Regions from separate parts of the Bacillus cereus group sp. N8 genome, predicted to be linked through region 1. Evidence: riboswitches for the same ligand, from Rfam matches in the RefSeq annotation. Region 1 holds a riboswitch; each other region holds the start of a gene.

Region 1 (4,669 bases):
ACATTGTAGTGTTTCATCATAACTTTCTACAATTTTTGCCTCTCCGTATAAAAATCTAGGTAACGGTATTTTTCTTCCAAACATAAAAAACCATTGTTTCTTTGAAGAAATATGTATCCCGCCTTTTTCATCAATATAAAAACTCAATGTAGAAACAAGTATATGTGGCTCACCAAAATAATCTACAATTTCATTATTCTCTTCATCCAACTTCATAACAGCGTTAAAATATCTTTTCTTATTATGAAAATAAAAAGTACGATTCCATGTTACAAATTCTTTCCCATATTCATCTCGCTCAGCGGTATTATGTATCGTAAATGGCACTTTCTTTCCTCGCTCAGAGAAAAACATTCGAAACTTCGATGCAATTTTCAAAATCAATTTAACGAAAAAAGAGCCACCGTAAATTTCATCCATTTCCCCTTCTCCTGTAAAACTATTCTCTTCTGTAATCGCATATCGCTTCTGTAATTTTGGATGAAGATTTTTATAGGTATCTCCTAATAATCTTTCATAAATATTAGCCATATATTTATCCCTTTCTCTTCCTCTTACAATTTTTTGCGCTTGGCAAATTAGTGCAATTCATATAACCGACGATTGATAACCCTATTAGAAGAAAATTCAATGTAATCGGATTAAACGGCTCTGTAAAACTTGTGATATTCGTAACTCCTGCCACTATAGTTAAACCTATTAACATAACAATATGTAATATAAACAATTTTCGTTTTTGAAATGGCAATAGCCACATAACACCCCATATTATTTCTAAAAATCCAACTATTTTAAGTATAAAAATACTACTTTCATTCGATCCGATTAACTCAGAAAGCATCTTCAGTTCCTCTGGATGAGTAAAAATCACTTTCGGTACAATCCCTTGATATAACCATACGAAGGCAAATAAAAAGCAAACGAGCCAATACGTCATCGTTCTTCTAATTAACAACTTAGGATGAAGTCCCTTTTCTAACCATAATTTTAAAGCATCAAAACTCCAAGCAGTCGCAGAGCCAAATAAAGGTCGAAAAACATATGAATCTATCACATTTCCTATACGACCAAACCTTGTATCATAATCATATTTCGTCTCAAAATAAATATGTTCTTCATTCGGTGTATATTTCCAATAACCACGCCCGATTTGTATAAGTGATAATTGATTGTCTGTCCAAAATTTTAAAGAAGAAATGCGCTCTCCAGTTTCTTTTCTTACTTCACCTATCGATTCTCCTTCTCCAGCTATTTCAAGTCCGAAACCAATCTTCGTTTTATATAAAAACTTCTGCGGCTCCCCCTCCTTTTTCTCCAAATACGAGATTTCTGTAAAACGTGCATCCCACTCTGTATGTAGGTCCGGTTCTTGCGTATATTTCCATAATTTCTCCATTGTTGTTTTCATTTCTATCGCTACATAAATAGGCTTTTTCTTGCCCATCCTTCCACCTCCCATGCTCTATATTTTTAATGTACATGCAACGAATTTATTTTGCTACACTTTTCACAAACTAACCTTCAAAAAAGATAGAATTTTTAAAAAATATATAAAACACTTGATTCCCTGAAAAATTTAAATTATTATAAAACAAATGTTACCAACAACTTCATAAATCAAACACTCTCGCCTAAAACGTGAGATAGAGGTCGCAACGCTTATAAGTATTCTAAAGGAGACACAGAGATGTCTATGAATTTAGAAGAAAGGAAGTGTTGCCGAAATTGATAAATTTCTCTGCATTTATCAATTGGGGCTGTTTTCGAATAGAAACAGAACTGTCATATGTACAGACATGTACGTGTGAAGAGCTATCTACAAAAAAGAGATATCATCTTTATGATATTCCTTTTTTGGCGGTTTTTTTATTAGCTCCGTTTTCTGTTTCCCTTTTCCTGTAACAGCACCATCCTCACTTATTTGAGATGGTGTTTTTTGTTTTTCTCTCTGGTAACTACAGGAATATTGGGATTTGTATATGTCCTAACCTATTCTTAAAAATGGACGAAAGAAGGAATTCGTAATGGAAACGATTGTACAAAAGTTTGGCGGTACTTCTGTTGGAAGCGTCGAACGCATTCAACATGTAGCAAGCTTAATTATTGAAGAATATGAACGAGGACATAGCATTGTCTCTGTCGTTTCAGCAATGGGAAAAAGTACAGATGAACTTGTCGCACTTGCTAACGCTATTACTGAAAATCCAAGTAAACGTGAAATGGATATACTCCTATCTACAGGAGAACAAGTAACCATTTCACTATTAACAATGGCACTACAAACAAAAGGTTATAATGCAATTTCATTAACAGGATGGCAAGCTGGTATTACGACTGAATCTGTACATAGTAGTGCACGGATTACTGACATTAATACTGATCGTATTCAGTCCTATCTTACTAAAGGCACGATTGTTATAGTAGCTGGTTTCCAAGGAATAAGTGAAGAAAATGAAATTACAACACTTGGCCGCGGTGGCTCCGATACGACTGCTGTTGCATTAGCAGCGGCATTAAAAGCAAAAAAATGTGATATTTATACGGATGTGACCGGCGTATATACGACTGATCCACGTGTTGTAAAAACTGCTTATAAATTAGATGAAATTTCTTATGACGAAATGTTAGAGCTTGCCAATCTCGGTGCTGGCGTGTTACACCCACGCGCTGTTGAATTTGCTAAAAATCATAATGTAGTTTTAGAAGTACGATCAAGTATGGAACAAGAAAACGGAACAATTGTAAGGGGAGAATGTAACATGGAACAACAATCAATCGTTAAAGGTATTGCATTTGAGGATAACATTACACGCGTCACAATTAAAGGGTTAGAACAAGGTGCACTTTCAACAGTTTTCTCTACGTTAGCAGCGGCACATATTAATGTAGATATTATTATTCAAAGTATTACAAATGAAGGAACTGTTCACCTCTCTTTCTCAATCCATTCTAATGATTTAAGAGAAACATTAGAAGTATTGGAACAAAATCAAGAAGCACTTCACTATGAATCTGTGGAATATGAAAATCATTTAGCAAAAGTATCAATTGTAGGATCAGGTATGGTATCTAACCCAGGTGTCGCTGCAAATATGTTCACTACTTTAAAAGAAGACGGTATTCATATTAAAATGGTAAGTACATCTGAAATTAAAGTATCAGTTGTCATTGATCGAATTCACTTAGTAGATGGTGTGGAAGCACTACATCAATCATTTATGGCGAAAATTGAGCCTTTAGTGCAAATGAGCTAATTTCCGCCAGTAAAACTTACAACAAATTATATTAATCTATTTCCTTCCTATATAAATAGAAAGCTGTTTGCATAGTGGAAAGTGAGAAAAAGGTTATTTAGTTTAAAATAAAGTCGTTTGAAAAATAATAAAATTGTTAAAAAATAGAAGCAAGTCGTTCTCTTCAACAATTGGGCAGTTATCTACCACCTAACTTCCTCGCATTCGCCGAATTTTGAGGTGGGAATCTTACTACCTGCAAATAGCGGGATAAATTTTTACACATAAGGAGATAAAGACTATGACAAAAAACAAATTACTAAGAATGGACAATGTCAGCATCGTTGTAGAATCCCTTAATGACGCAATCTCTTTCTTCGAAGAGATTGGCCTGAACCTCGAAGGGCGAGCCACTGTCGAAGGTGAATGGGCTGGTCGCGTAACTGGACTCGGTTCTCAGTGCGTAGAGATTGCTATGATGGTTACGCCAGATGGCCACAGCCGAATTGAACTTTCACGATTTCTCACCCCACCTACTATAGCAGATCATCGGACAGCTCCTGTAAACGCTCTCGGTTATCTGCGTGTCATGTTCACCGTTGAGGACATTGACGAAATGGTATCCAGACTTACTAAGCATGGTGCAGAGCTCGTTGGCGAAGTAGTTCAGTACGAGGACTCGTATCGACTCTGCTACATTCGTGGAACCGAAGGAATTTTAATCGGTTTAGCGGAAGAACTCGGTAACAAATAAGTAAGTGACGTTTTATAAAGTGAAACTTTAATCAGTGGGAGGGTGTTCCTCCCCACTGATTATTAGCTCTCACCAATCGGGCTTTAGCGGGATAAAAAGTCGTTGGCTATGCCAAACAGAAATTCATTCAAAATTAAACAAGTATAACCCCGTCCTAAAGTTAGGACGGGGTTATACTTGTTTGAGCTTTTAAAACTTTATTATCATTTTACACATGGATTTCAAGCCTCTACACAAACAGCTTTTTAACATATTATCAACATCAAAAAATTATTATAAAACAATTAAATTATTCGTTATATCCTTTCCTAGGAAATATAACTGACTCCTCCCACTCTTCATTATATATCTTATCGCTCTTTCCCTTGAATTCCTTCATAGTCAATGAAAGCACTCATAATTAATAATCCGCAGCCAATATAAAAACCAAACTCATTCTCTTTCTCAAAATCCGCCTCTTCTTCATCAATATGTATTTTCTCTTTAAAGCTTTGATTCTCGTAGTTTTTTTAGCGGTTCTCCTATGCTCATAACGTCTCCTCCTTTAATAAATTATGACATGAAAGGAGATACAAATGACAGAAACTATTGGTAAAAGCCACTGTAAACTATTCGTTTACACAATAAAAAAAGAGAGAATAGCTCTATATTTAAGCTATTCTCTCTCTTCTATTAAAACAGA
Region 2 (4,669 bases), 330 kb from region 1:
TATAATATCCTAAAGATGCATAGCCAATTGACAAGAATCCGCTATATAAATTTCCGAGCGTAAATAAGTTTGGAATAGCTGCTCTATACAAAATCTGATCCCTTGCTTTCTGTTATAAATTCTTAATTAGTGTATGAAAGTTTACTTATTTTATCATACCATAAATTTCTTCCTCATACGAAAGAAATTCCCAATTTGTGAAAGATTTCATAGAGGACAAGATTGAAGTATAAGTAAAAAAAGAAGCAACTTTTCATAAAGTTGCTTCTTACATTATTCAAATTTTGTTATCATCGTTCCAGTTTTATATCGATTATTAGGATCGAATCGTAATAAATCTCCATAGATCAGTTTGTCGGATAGTTTTAAATCTGTTTTTGCTTTTTCAATATACGGCTGACATAGCGCTACATCTGCCTCTTCACCGGAGCTTTTTTTGTAGCACATATTTTTTGTGTACACATAATCCTCTGTTACAAAACTACCATCGCGCATTACCATGAGAGGGTCTTTTTCTTTTATAAATAAGTCAGTTCCAAATTCAACTGATTGATTTGTTTTAATACCAAGTAAATGAAGAAGCGTCGGTTTAATATCAATTTGTCCTGATACTTTAGAAATAACTTTTCCTTCTTGACCAGGTACATGAATAATAAGAGGGACGCGCTGTAATTGCATAGAATCAAACGGTGTAATAGCGTCTTTCCCAAGGAACTGAGCCATAGATGCATTATGGTTTTCGGAAATGCCGTAGTGATCTCCATAAATGACAATAACAGAATTGTCGTAAAGTCCTTCTTCTTTTAATTGGTTAATGAATAATTTGAGAGCTTCATCCGTGTAGCGGACCGTTGGGAAATAGCGATTTAGAACGCCGCTTTCCGAATTAAACTCATCAACATATTGATCTTCTGGATTTAGAAGAAATGGAAAATGGTTTGTTAAAGTAATAAATTTTGTATAGAACGGTTGTGGTAAAGATTTTAGCTTTGGAATAGATTGTTCAAAGAACTCTTTATCTTTTAATCCCCAACCGACAGACATTTGCTCCGTGCCTACGTAATCATTTAAATTAAAGTAACGATCATATCCAAGTGCAGGGTACATTACATCACGATTCCAAAACGTTTTATCGTTTGAATGGAAGACAGCAGAAGAATATCCGTATTTCTTTAATTGTTCTGCTGTAGCTGTATATTCATTCGTTGCATGAGTGAAGAATACAGAACCACGGTCTAACGGATAAAGTGAGTTTTCAACGATAAATTCAGCATCAGAAGTTTTACCTTGTCCCGTTTGATGATAGAAGTTATCAAAATAGAAACTATCTTTAATAAACTCATTTAAAAATGGAGTAATTTCTTTTCCATTTATCTTTTTATTAATAACAAAACTTTGTGTAGATTCCATTGAAATTAAAATTACATTTTTACCCTTTGCAGCTCCAAATAAGTTTTTATCAACTTGTTTATCTTTTGAGTCTGTATAGTTTTTAATTTCAGAGAACCCGTCTCCACTTGCAAATACACGCTCGGCTGAAGACTTAGATTGAAGGGTAATATCAAATAGATGATATGTGTATAACCCTAAATTTTTCACGACAGTTTGACGATCAAATGAGCGTGAGAACATTTGTGGTTTATATATAACTGAAACAACAATTTGTAGTGCTAATAATGCTGTTACACCGCTAAAGAAAGTTCGCTTCTCAGAGCGAGAAAGCGGCGTCTTGTCACAGAATGATGGGAATTTACGTGAAATAAACATTAAAATAATTGCATCTGCAAATAAAAGTAATGTTTTATACGTAAATAGTTCTTTAATGCTCGTTCCTAAGTCAGCCATATTATTTGTTTGGAATAAAACAGGGAAAGTAACAAAATCGTTATAGAACCCGTAAAACATTGCATTTCCAAATAAAATAAATGACAGTATAAAACTAATTACAATAATAATTCGGTTTCGGTACTTAGATGCAAGTAAAGCGAAACCAAAAAATAAAAGTAACGAAGCTAGTGGGTTAATAAAAAGCATAAATTCTTCAAAGAAGTTATCAATTCTAATATCAAATGCTAGCTTGTACACAATATATGTTTTTATCCATAATAAAACGACTGCAACTAGTGCAAATCGTAATTTTGGAAACAGACGTTGTAGCATAATATACTCCTCTCTTAAAAGCATGACAGTTCTTGTGAGTCCCTTTGAATAGCGCTTCACTTTATATATACGAACAGTCCTTTATTATTATGATTATTATACTATGAGTATCATTATACGAAAATAAAAGCGGGTTGTGGGCTTTTTTTGCAACAATTGAGTAGAAAAAGCGAAGTGGGAGACAATAAAATGGAATTTCTATGTATGATTATTATCATTCGTTAAACATAGAAAGTATCGCAATGGTACGGAGGTTATGATGCGAAAATTATTATATCTAATAGTATGCATTAGTTTTATGCTTTTTTCTTCACCGAGTGTATCAGTAGCACAATATGATGCACAGCTCATGGAAGATGCTCTTTATTCTGTGTTATTTCCAAAAATAAATGAAGCGATTGAGAAGCAATATGGAAAATTAAAACCGTTTGATTGTCCTAAAATTATTAGTTTAAAAAAACTTTATAGCGGTACATATTTATTTCAAGCAGTAATTGAAATAACGAAATATGAATCAGGAATAGGTGGTAAAGTACTTCCTCCATTTGAGAAGATAAGTATGACATTTAACAATGAAGAAGGAGAATGGACTGTTACAAAAATATCTATAAAGCGCTTACCGGATGAAACGAAATTAAACTGTAAAAAAACAATTTAAAAAATTGTTTGACAAATAAAATGTTCCTTTGGTATTGTTAATAGCAACAATTAGATGTTTGAAAATTAAATAGACTTACCTCATCTACTCTCAAAGGTAGAGGCCGCGATAGGAAAGAGTAAGCTATGGGAGATTTAATGGAATCTGTGATCATAGGTTGAAAGGGACTATTGCCGAAATATAAGAATAACCATCTTATTCATATATTGGGACTGCATTGAATAAATGTAGTACTGTCATAAGATTTATTTTATGGAGAGCTATTTGGAGATGTTGATGCGGTTTCTTATTTTGAGAAGATAACAACTCGTTTATTTTTTCAATATATATTTTTCCTAATAAGAAACGCGTGTGAACATTGTTCCGCGCGTTTTTTGTCTATCTAAAAGCGTGCTGCAATGAATAGAAGATTGGGGTTATGAGTTTTAGAGGAAATAAGGGAGGAATTCAAATGTATTTACACGGCACAAGCCGAATCAATGGGCAAGGACACTTAGAAATTGGTGGGTGCGATACGACGCAGCTAGCAAAACAATACGGAACACCACTTTATGTATACGATGAAGAGTCTATTCGAGGAAAGTGCCGCGCGTTTCATCGTGCTTTTAAAGAAAGTGGTTTCTCTTATCAAGTAGCATATGCAAGCAAGGCGTTCTTGTGCATGGAGATGTGCCGAGTAGCTCGTGAAGAGAATATGTCATTAGATGTTGTTTCTGGAGGAGAATTATATACTGCGCTTCAAGCAGGATTTCCAGCATCGCGCATTCATTTTCACGGCAATAATAAAACAGAAGAAGAGATTGTGATGGCTCTTCAGGCGAATATTGGTTGTTTTGTCGTAGATAATTTCTTGGAATTAGAAATTTTGCATGATTTAGCAGTGCAACATGGAAAGTTTGTGAACATATTAATCCGTGTAACGCCAGGAGTAGAGGCACATACACACGAATATATAACAACAGGTCAAGAGGATTCGAAATTTGGATTTGGTGTTTCAAATGGTCAAGCGATGCAAGCAATTGAGCTAGCTTTGCAAAAATCAAATTATAATGTGCTAGGAATTCACTCGCACATCGGATCACAAATATTCGAAACGGCTGGTTTTGTTCGAGCAATTGAAGTACTACGTCAATTTTTAGAAGAAGTGAGAGAGCGAACAAACTATGTAGTGAAAGTATTGAATGTAGGTGGAGGTTTCGGTATACGTTATACGGAGTCTGATACACCGTTAACACTTGAAACATATGTGGAGGCTGTAACGAGTACGATAAGAGAGCAGTTTACAGTATGTGAATACCCGCTTCCAGAAATATGGATTGAACCGGGTCGTAGTATCGTAGGTGATGCTGGAACAACAATTTATACAGTTGGATCGGTGAAAGAGATTCCTGGTATTCGGAAATATGTTTCAGTCGATGGTGGGATGACAGATAATTTAAGACCAGCTTTATATAACGCTCGTTATGAAGCAATGTTAGCGAATCGAGGGAATGATGAGAATGAGGAACTCGTTTCGATCGCTGGGAAATGCTGTGAAAGTGGAGATATGCTGATTTGGGATATTAACTTACCGCAAGTTGCTTCTTCTGATTTACTAGCAATTTCTTGTACGGGGGCATATGGGTACTCGATGGCGAATAATTATAATCGTATTCGTAGACCAGCTGTCGTCTTTGCAAAAGGCGGAACATCACAAATCGTTGTAGAGCGTGAAACGTATGAAAATATTATTGGGAACGATCGCATACGTATTAAAGAGCTTGTTTAGGTAGGGAAAAGGAGTTGTTCTGAGGGGCAATTCCTTTTTTATAAAATAATTAAAATATATCGGAAAACTAGGATTGAAAAAAA
Region 3 (4,669 bases), on a different contig from region 1:
TATAGTAAACCGTTAATCATACGTGCAAAGTATGTAATGATATTTTGCATATGTTGTTGGAAGCGACTGCTCCATAGTGATTCAATTGACATGTTTTTCACCTCTTTGTTCTATTATATATGTTTTATTAAGCAAAAAACGAGCAAATTGCGTTACGCAACTTGCTCGTTTTTCTTTTCGTTATTTTTTTTCTGATCACGATTCATTAATGGATAGAAGGCAAAGCCAATTACGAATAAACCGATTCCGAGAAGGAACGTTTTTATATCGGATGCGCCTGTTTTAATAACCCATAGCGCATAGCAAAGCGCGATCACTGCGACTATACCATCTGTAATTCTTGCCCGCATTTCATTTTTATACGTTTCACCAGTTGCGACTAGTTTTAACTGGAAGATTGGTGAGACGAGATATGGAATGAGGTAGGCCAGTGTTGATACGGTAATAACGAATGTATAAGCTTCTGCAATTGTTCCTGATAATGTTGAGAATAAGAACACTTGCGACATAATGTTTGTTAATCGTAGTGAATGAATTGGACTTCCTTTTTTATTTGTTTTCGCGAAGAAGGAAGGGAAGAAACCTTCTTTTGCTGCTTGATAAGGTACTTCTGAGCTTAATAAAATCCAGCCTAAGATGGAACCGAATAGGGAAGTAAGAGCAAGTAATGCCATAAGTTTCCCACCGCCATGACCCATTGCAGCGTTTAATGCATCTGCTAATGGACGTTCCGAAGCTTGTAATTTATCAACGTGAAGTACACCCATTGTTAAAATTGTAATTCCTAGGTAAATGGCAACTGTAATTAGTAACCCTGCAACTGTTGCACGCTTTACTGTTTTTGGAGAAGTAGCACGATTTGATAAAAGAACTGCTGATTCAATTCCGATAAATGCCCAAAGCGTTGTAAGAGCCGCTAAATTCACTTGTGAAAGGAGACCGTGTGATACGCCTTCTTTATCGATCATCGGTGTGTACCATTGTCCAAACTTTGAAGCTTCGAACGCAAATAACGTAACGACAATGAATAGAAGGAATCCAGTTACTTTCGTTGTTGTTGCTAAGAAGTTTAGTTTCCCAGCTCCGCTTACACCGTTTGTTAATATTAAATGAGTTCCCCAAAGTAAGACGGAACAAATAGTAAATGTAATGAGCTTTCCAACTTCTATATCGAACGAGCCGATTGAAAATAATAGTCGCGTATCTTTCATAATCGGGAAGAAGAGTGATAAATATCCCGCGAAAGATGTAATGATGGCAACGTTACTTGCCCAGTTTGCAACCCAATATCCCCATACCATGCTGAAACCAGCCATTTTCTTTCTTTTTGGTGTTGAGAATAAAGCATATGCATGACTTTGTGGTCCTGTCGTTAAATCAGGACGACGAATTGCTAAATTACCGAAAACAAGAGCTAGCATTAAAACACCAAACCCTGTTGTTAACCAAGCTAAAGTGACACCGAGTGGGCTTGCTGTTTGTGCCAACGTACTTGGCACCATGAAAATACCAGCGCCAACCATGTTACCGACAACGAAAGCTGTTAGTACCCAAAAGCCCCATTTTTTTTGTTGCATAGAAAATACCTCCAAAGTTAGTATAACCAAGTCAAGCGAGGAGATATGTATGTCTTCCGAAGTCAGGAAGAGAAGTCCCAAACAAAACAAAAAAAGCACGTAATTTGCCGCTACATGCTTTCTATCTTATAAGAAACCCACGACATACCTCTCGATAGCTCTCCACAAACGGAAACGTTTGTGACAGTTCTGCACTTATTAAATGCAGACCCAGCAAGCGTGCATGGTGGACACGACTTACTTCGGCAATCATTCCTTTCTCATTTCTTCATCAATGCCACTACATCTCCTGAAATGATACTCTTAATGACTGCAACCTCTACCTCACCGAGATACGAATGAGGATTTAAATATTAAATTAACGTATTTAAGAGTAACAAATGTATTTTTATACGTCAATGGATATAGCAATAATCAGATTATAGAGAAGAGTTTGTGATTAAAAGGGAGAGGGATTATTATGTAATATCGAATTTTCATAATATAATAAATGTTATTGGCGCTAGAAGATTGAGAAGGGGATGAATTATATGTCTGCATGTAATAAAAATTCAGTAATAGGTGTACTAGACTCGGGAGTTGGGGGATTAACAGTTGCGAGTGAAATTATAAGACAATTGCCTAAAGAGAGCATTTACTATATTGGTGATAATGAGCGTTGTCCGTATGGGCCAAGAAGTGTAGAGGAGGTACAATCTTTCATATTTGAAATGGTTGAGTTCCTCAAGCAGTTTTCATTAAAAGCTCTAGTGGTAGCATGTAATACTGGTGCAGCTGCTGCATTGACTGATTTGCAAGAAGTACTATCCATTCCAGTTATTGGTGTTATACATCCGGGAGCAAGAGCTGCAATTAAAGTGACAAAGAAAGGGAAAATCGGGGTAATTGGAACTGTAGGTACGATAAAATCTAATATGTACGAAAAAGCATTACACGAACTTGATACATATTTGGAAGTGCATAGTCATGCGTGCCCGACTTTAGCTACAGTTGTAGAAAATCACTTAGAAGATACAGCATATGTAACGCAGCAAGTAAAACAAGCTTTACTGCCATTAACGAAAGAAGATATAGATACGTTAATTCTTGGGTGTACGCATTATCCACTTTTAGAGTCCTATATAAAAAAGGAGTTAGGAGAGGCTGTGACGATTATTAGTTCTGCAGAAGAAACAGCGATAGAGTTAAGCACAATTTTACAACACAAAGGAATTTTGTCGGACAATCTGAATCCGAAGCATCGATTTTTTACAACAGGCTCTGTTTCATCATTTGTACATATTGCCGAGCGATGGCTAGGGTATCAAATTTCTGTAGAATATGTGAATTTACCTATGGAGAAACAACTCGTGAACTAAATTGTATAAAAAGAAGCTGATCTAAAACTAGATCAGCTTCTACATATAAGATTAAACTAAGTTTAATACAGTTACTTTTTCACGTGTCATAGACTCAAGGCTCTTACGAATACCTTGTGCGCCCATACCTGAACCTTTTACACCGATGAATGGGAAGTGGTCAGGGCCGCGCTCTGTGCGTCCGTTAATTTGAACAGAACCAGTTTCGATTTTGTTAGCAATTGCAAATGCTTTGTTAATGTCTTTTGTGAAGACACTTGCTTGCAAGCCGAACTCTGATTTGTTAGCAATTTCAATTGCTTGCTCATCTGAAGAAACACGGATGATTGGAAGGATTGGGCCAAATGGCTCTTCCCAAGCAACTTTCATTTCTTCTGTTACGTGGTCGATTAATGTTGGGTAAATTAAGTTACGCTCACGTTTGTTACCGATAACGATCGTTGCACCTTTTTCTACAGCATCATCAACTAAACCTTGAACGAAGTCAGCAGATTTATCGTCGATTAATGGAACGATTGTGCTGTCTTGTTCTGGAGATCCAACTGATAGTTCAGCTACTTGCGCTTTTACTAAGTCAACAAGCTCGTCCGCTACGTTTTCGTGTACAAGTACACGTTTAATAGCTGTACAACGTTGACCAGAGTAAGAGAATGCACCGCTTACGATATGGTTTGCAGCATCTTGTAAGTCAGCATCTTCACGAACGATACCAGGGTCTTTACCACCAAGTTCTAATACAAGTGGAATCATTGAAGCTTTTTTCGCTAAGTGTTTACCTGTGTTTGTACCACCTGTGAACGATACCATATTGATACCTTCGTGTTCTACTAAGTAGTCACCAATTACAGAACCGCGTCCTGTAGCTACATTTACAAGACCTTTTGGAAGGCCAGCTTTATGAAGTGCTTCAACCATTTTAATACCGCTAATTGCACCTTGAGTTGCTGGTTTGAAAATAACAGCGTTACCCATAATTAATGCTGGTGCAAGTTTTGCAGCAGATAAGTTTACTGGGTAGTTAAACGGTGCGATTGCTAATACAACACCAAGTGGTGCGCGTTGGATAATCGCAAGTTTTGATTTTGTTCCGCCAGGGAAGCTATCGCCCATCATGCTTTCTCCGTGCATATGTAGAGCTTCTTCAATTGTGTAACGAATGAAGTCCGCTGTACGAACAACTTCTTTCTTCGCATCTTTATATCCTTTACCGACTTCTTTCATAATAATATCGGCAATTTCATCTTGCATATTTACGAGCTCATCAGCCCATTTATATAAAAATTTTGCGCGATCTTGTAGAGAAGCTTCAGCCCATGATTTTTGAGCTACTTTTGCAGATGCAATTGCTTCATCTACTTCTCCGCGAGTAATTGCTTGTACTTGCCCAATTACTTCGTGTAAGTATGGAGATGGAATGTCGATTGTTTGTCCTGAAGAGCTTTCTCTCCATTCTCCGTTTAAATAAAATTTGTACGTATTGCTAGTTGTCATGATTAGTCCTCCTAAAATAGCAACTTGTAAGAGTGAGTATAAGGTGATTGTAGGGGGTTTGATAATATTTTTCAAATGAAATATTTGTGAAAACGATTTCTTATTATTTTTTTAGTTTGTATGCCCTTTCTTGCAGAACATTCCCTCATTTCAAACTGTAAGTAGAATGCATCACTTTCATTTTTTGTGATAAAAGATTATTTTAAAACGAAAAAAATAATTGACAGAATACTCAATAAAGTT
Region 4 (4,669 bases), on a different contig from region 1:
TTATTTTTATTTACTTTAGGGGTTTATATTTTATTACGATTCATCATTCAAAAACAAATTGTTGCTTCAAATAAGCGTATGCCTGCTAAGCAACTTGTGCCGCTTGGCCTTTTTGCAGGATTTGTTGATTCTACTGGCGGTGGTGGCTGGGGACCTATTACGACACCAGTTCTTCTTGCAAGAGGAAATGACGCTAGAAAAGTTATTGGCTCTGTAGATACGAGCGAATTTCCTGTTTCACTCGCTGCAACAATCGGCTTTTTCATCTCACTTGGTTGGGAACAAATAAGCTGGATTTGGGTATTTTCTCTCATGCTCGGTGGTATTGTTGCCGCACCAATTGCCGCATGGTTAGTACGCATCGTTCCGTCGCATTTACTTGGCGTACTCGTTGGCGGACTTATTATCTTTACGAATATACGTACATTACTTACATCATTTAAAGTTGATCCAACTATTATTACACTTTCTTATGTTGCAGTTGGTCTTGTCGTTATTATCTCCATTTTCATTTCTGTTCGTAACCATTCAAAGTATTCGAAACAAGCGACGAATAGCTATCCAACAGATCAAAAACAAATGCTGCCATAATTAATAATAATACCGCCCGATTTACTTCGAGCGGTATTTTTTATTTTTCTATTTTCCAATTGACCATCGTTTCAGTACTATTTACTCTTTTCATATGTAATTTCTCTAATACACGAATGGAGCTATAGTTATCAAGGAGTGTCTCCGCTATAATCGTTTCCACTTCCCCTGTTTGAAAAGCCCATTTCATTAATTCACTAACTGCTTCTGTTGCATACCCTTTATTCCAATATTTCTCAATAAATCCATAACCGATTTCTACCCTATGTTCCTCGTTTGGTTTCCCTTTAAATCCTATATCACCTAGAACAACATCATCCTCTTTCCGAATAACATACCACGGGCCCCACGGTAATAAAGACTCATCTTGTTTTACATTTCCTATATGTCCTACAATATGCGGGCCGCTATTGTAGCCTTGATTTTTCGCAATTTGAATCCATTCTTCCGTACACGGTACTATATGTAATCTTTCCGTTTCTAATTTCATAATAATGTCCCCTTTTCAATTAAACAATATTTCAATTTTACCAAAAATAAAAAGAATATTCATTCTATTTATCAGATTTATACTTATTTTTTGAAACAAATGTAAGGAATAATCCTCTTTTGATAGTTATGTCGAATTATATTTTCTGAATTTTCTTTTAATTTTAAAGGGTTTTTCATTATTTTTTGCGAAACATTTGTATAACAATTTTTTCTTTGCTTATTGCTACATAACAGTAGGTTCGGGTGGAGTTTTGCAAGCGTTTCCTATACAATAACCGATATTTTTTGACTTTTCCTAACAAAATTCCTTGCAATATATTCAGAAAATCATTACAATTGCCATATATTAAAAATCATAGCAATGAATAAATCCTCATCAATCCGATGAGGTAGAGGTTGCAACTTTTAAGAGTAGAACGGCCGAGACACAGAGAATGTCACCGACTCTGTTTGAAAGGAAAAGTTGCCGAAGTTTATATTTCATCTCTGGAAATATGAGCTGGGGCTGTCTCCGAAAGGAACAGAACTGTCACGTTTACAAAATTACCGTGTAGACGTGGGGTGCTATCTTAACGGAAGGGTATGATGGGGGTGGTTATTTGTGAAACGTTCCGCCTAATTCTTTTGGCGGTTTTTTGTATTTTTCTCCCCCGCTCCTTCCTATCTTACTAGAAAAGGAGTGTTGAACATGAATAGCGCAACGAATCAAGCTACCTCTAAAAAGCAAACTACACAAGGACAAGGTGAATTAAAACGCGGATTAAAATCTCGTCACCTTACGATGATTTCTCTCGGTGGTACAATCGGTACCGGATTATTTCTTGCCAGTGGTGGTGTTATCCATTCAGCTGGTCCTGGCGGTGCATTAGTCGCATATGCCGCAATTGGAATTATGGTTTATTTTTTAATGACAAGCTTAGCAGAACTCGCAGCTTACATGCCTGTTACTGGATCTTTTAGTACGTATGCAACAAAATTTGTTGATCCATCACTTGGCTTTGCACTTGGATGGAACTATTGGTATAACTGGGCGATTACGATAGCGGCGGAACTCGCAGCGGTAACATTAATTATGAAATTTTGGTTCCCAGATACCCCTTCTCTTATTTGGAGTGGACTTTGCTTAGCTATTATTTTTCTCTTAAACTATTTATCTGTTAAAGGTTTTGGTGAATCTGAATATTGGTTCGCACTTATTAAAGTAGTTACTATTATTATCTTTTTAATTGTCGGCTTTATGATGATCTTTGGAATTATGGGCGGCGAAGCTGTCGGTTTTAAAAACTTCACTGTTGCAGATGCACCATTTAATGGCGGTATCATGGCAATTATCGGTGTATTTATGGCTGCTGGTTTCTCATTCCAAGGAACTGAATTATTAGGAGTGGCTGCTGGTGAAACTGCTGATCCAGAACGCAATATTCCAAAAGCAATTCGTTCTATCTTTTGGCGCATTATATTATTCTATATTTTAGCAATTCTCGTTATCGGTTTATTAATTCCTTATACGACTGATAGCCTTGCAGCAAGTGATGTAACAGTAAGTCCATTTACACTAGTATTTGAAAAAGCGGGCGTTGCCTTCGCTGCTTCTGTTATGAACGCTGTTATTTTAACTGCAGTACTTTCTGCTGGTAACTCTGGAATGTATGCATCAACTCGTATGCTTTGGGATTTAGCTCGTCAAGGAAAAGCACCAAAGTTCTTAGGCAAATTAGATAGCCGTGGTGTACCTGTTAACGCATTAATCGCAACATCAGTTGTTGGTAGCGTTGCTTTCATCGCTTCTTTATACGGTGACGGTGTTGTATACATTTGGTTATTAAATGCTTCTGGGATGTCAGGATTTATTGCTTGGGTAGGAATTGCTATTAGTCATTACCGTTTCCGAAAAGCTTATGTTGCACAAGGGAAAGATTTAAAAGATTTACCGTATAGAGCAAAATGGTTCCCGTTCGGTCCAATCTTTGCATTTACACTTTGTGTTATCGTTATTTTAGGACAAAACTACGGAGCATTTATGGGAGCATCTATCGATTGGAACGGTGTACTCGTTTCTTACATCGGTTTACCACTCTTCTTAGTACTGTGGTTAGGATATAAATTTACTAAGAAAACGAAAGTAATTCCACTTGATAAATGTGAACTAAAATAAAATAAAATAAAACGAGCAAACAAATTTGTTTGCTCGTTTTTTATTGCAATTCATCTCCCTTCCCTATTGCCACTGTTTTTGCGATAATAGAGGAAATATACATAAAGGTTGGGATTACATGAACATTCGTATTACTAATGAAGCAAAAGCTGCTATACATAGATTAGAACGTGAAGACAAAAAGATTATTCGCATTAGAGGGACGATGACGAACTCTTGTAGCATTTTCGTTGATGTCGATTTAATTTGGGATACATATAATGCGGATGATGTTGTATATGAAGATGCACATCTTATCGTACAAATGGATTCATTCACGACAGATTACACTGGTGATACTGTGAAACTTGATTATAAAACGATAGGTTTTAGTATTACGACTCCTAGTGAGACTTTGGTGTATGGATTGTCGATTAAAAAATAAACATTGTTTTTATCTGACCAATGGGGTGAAAAAATGGGTAAATATGTTCCGTTAAAATTTTTATTCAACAAAGAATTAGCAGAAAAAATGGCTGATTCTATTTCTAAACATGATCCTAATTTCTCTAAGAAAAACTTTGTAGATTCTGTAACGAGTAAAGTTGAAAATTTAGAGTTGAAACAACGTATAGAGGTAATAGCAGATGAATTACACTATGCATTACAAAAAGATTTTAATGAAACAATACATATATTACTGAAAACATTGGGGCCAGAAAACACAACAGAAGTAGGCACATTTACAAATGGTTATATGTACATGCCTATTGCAAAATACGTCGAAAAATATGGGCTTAACGATTTTGAATCCTCTTTCAACGCCATGTATGAAATAACGAAAAGGAATACTGCTGAATATGCAATTCGGCCTTTTCTTGAAAAATATCATGAAGATACACTGGACATACTACAACAGTGGATTCATGACGAAAACAGCCACATTAGGAGATTAGTTTCCGAAGGTACAAGACCAAGACTTCCTTGGGCAAAAAAAATAGGAGCTCTGAAAGGTGACTTTAGAAATAATTTAAAGCTTCTTGAGCCATTAATGAATGACCCTTCTAAATATGTCCAAAAATCAGTAGCCAATCATATTAACGATATTACAAAAGAAGATAAAGAACTCGTTTTTCAATGGTTACAACAATTACGCGATAACAAACTTCCTGTTAATCCTTGGATTATGAAACATGGATTAAGAACGATGATAAAAAATGGTACTTTACCAACAGATTTTTGTTTTTAAGTATTTTAAACAAAAACGCTTATGCTTCAAAGATGAGGTATAAGCGTTTTTTCTCTTTAAAACATTATCCCTGCCTTAAAATATTTTGAAACATTTCTGGTTTACTTTGTTCAAAGCTCTCTATTAATTCTTTTCCAAATATCGTTATACTCTTCTCCCAAGGGTGACCTAAATAGCCCCACTTATAGTCCTTCTGAATAAAA

What was found. Region 1 has a riboswitch for lysine ahead of JDS80_RS04410 (aspartate kinase). Riboswitches for the same ligand answer to the same signal wherever they lie in the genome.
Region 2: linked by a shared signal. The riboswitch ahead of lysA (diaminopimelate decarboxylase) and the one ahead of JDS80_RS04410 (aspartate kinase) in region 1 are both predicted to bind lysine.
Region 3: linked by a shared signal. The riboswitch ahead of JDS80_RS22050 (amino acid permease) and the one ahead of JDS80_RS04410 (aspartate kinase) in region 1 are both predicted to bind lysine.
Region 4: linked by a shared signal. The riboswitch ahead of JDS80_RS17905 (amino acid permease) and the one ahead of JDS80_RS04410 (aspartate kinase) in region 1 are both predicted to bind lysine.

The regions. Positions count from the first base shown of each region.
Region 1 is NZ_JAEHBK010000002.1:69,022-73,690, forward strand. Features, by position in the region: gene JDS80_RS04400 (DUF4166 domain-containing protein) at 1-531, opposite strand, end outside; gene JDS80_RS04405 (DoxX-like family protein) at 536-1,444, opposite strand; lysine riboswitch at 1,637-1,823, shown strand; gene JDS80_RS04410 (aspartate kinase) at 2,025-3,254, shown strand; gene JDS80_RS04415 (VOC family protein) at 3,535-3,987, shown strand; partial or broken gene JDS80_RS32320 (helix-turn-helix domain-containing protein) at 4,353-4,481, opposite strand; gene asnA (aspartate--ammonia ligase) at 4,660-4,669, opposite strand, start outside.
Region 2 is NZ_JAEHBK010000002.1:399,342-404,010, reverse strand. Features, by position in the region: gene pssA (CDP-diacylglycerol--serine O-phosphatidyltransferase) at 1-91, opposite strand, end outside; gene JDS80_RS06165 (LTA synthase family protein) at 274-2,160, opposite strand; gene JDS80_RS06160 (DUF3888 domain-containing protein) at 2,420-2,818, shown strand; lysine riboswitch at 2,908-3,089, shown strand; gene lysA (diaminopimelate decarboxylase) at 3,270-4,586, shown strand.
Region 3 is NZ_JAEHBK010000019.1:26,962-31,630, reverse strand. Features, by position in the region: gene JDS80_RS22055 (ABC transporter permease) at 1-92, opposite strand, end outside; gene JDS80_RS22050 (amino acid permease) at 153-1,577, opposite strand; lysine riboswitch at 1,725-1,907, opposite strand; gene racE (glutamate racemase) at 2,108-2,935, shown strand; gene gapN (NADP-dependent glyceraldehyde-3-phosphate dehydrogenase) at 2,987-4,426, opposite strand.
Region 4 is NZ_JAEHBK010000012.1:35,704-40,372, reverse strand. Features, by position in the region: gene JDS80_RS17915 (sulfite exporter TauE/SafE family protein) at 1-591, shown strand, start outside; gene JDS80_RS17910 (GNAT family N-acetyltransferase) at 632-1,081, opposite strand; lysine riboswitch at 1,466-1,658, shown strand; gene JDS80_RS17905 (amino acid permease) at 1,772-3,238, shown strand; gene JDS80_RS17900 (iron-sulfur cluster biosynthesis family protein) at 3,357-3,662, shown strand; gene JDS80_RS17895 (DNA alkylation repair protein) at 3,696-4,466, shown strand; gene JDS80_RS17890 (DUF2716 domain-containing protein) at 4,531-4,669, opposite strand, start outside.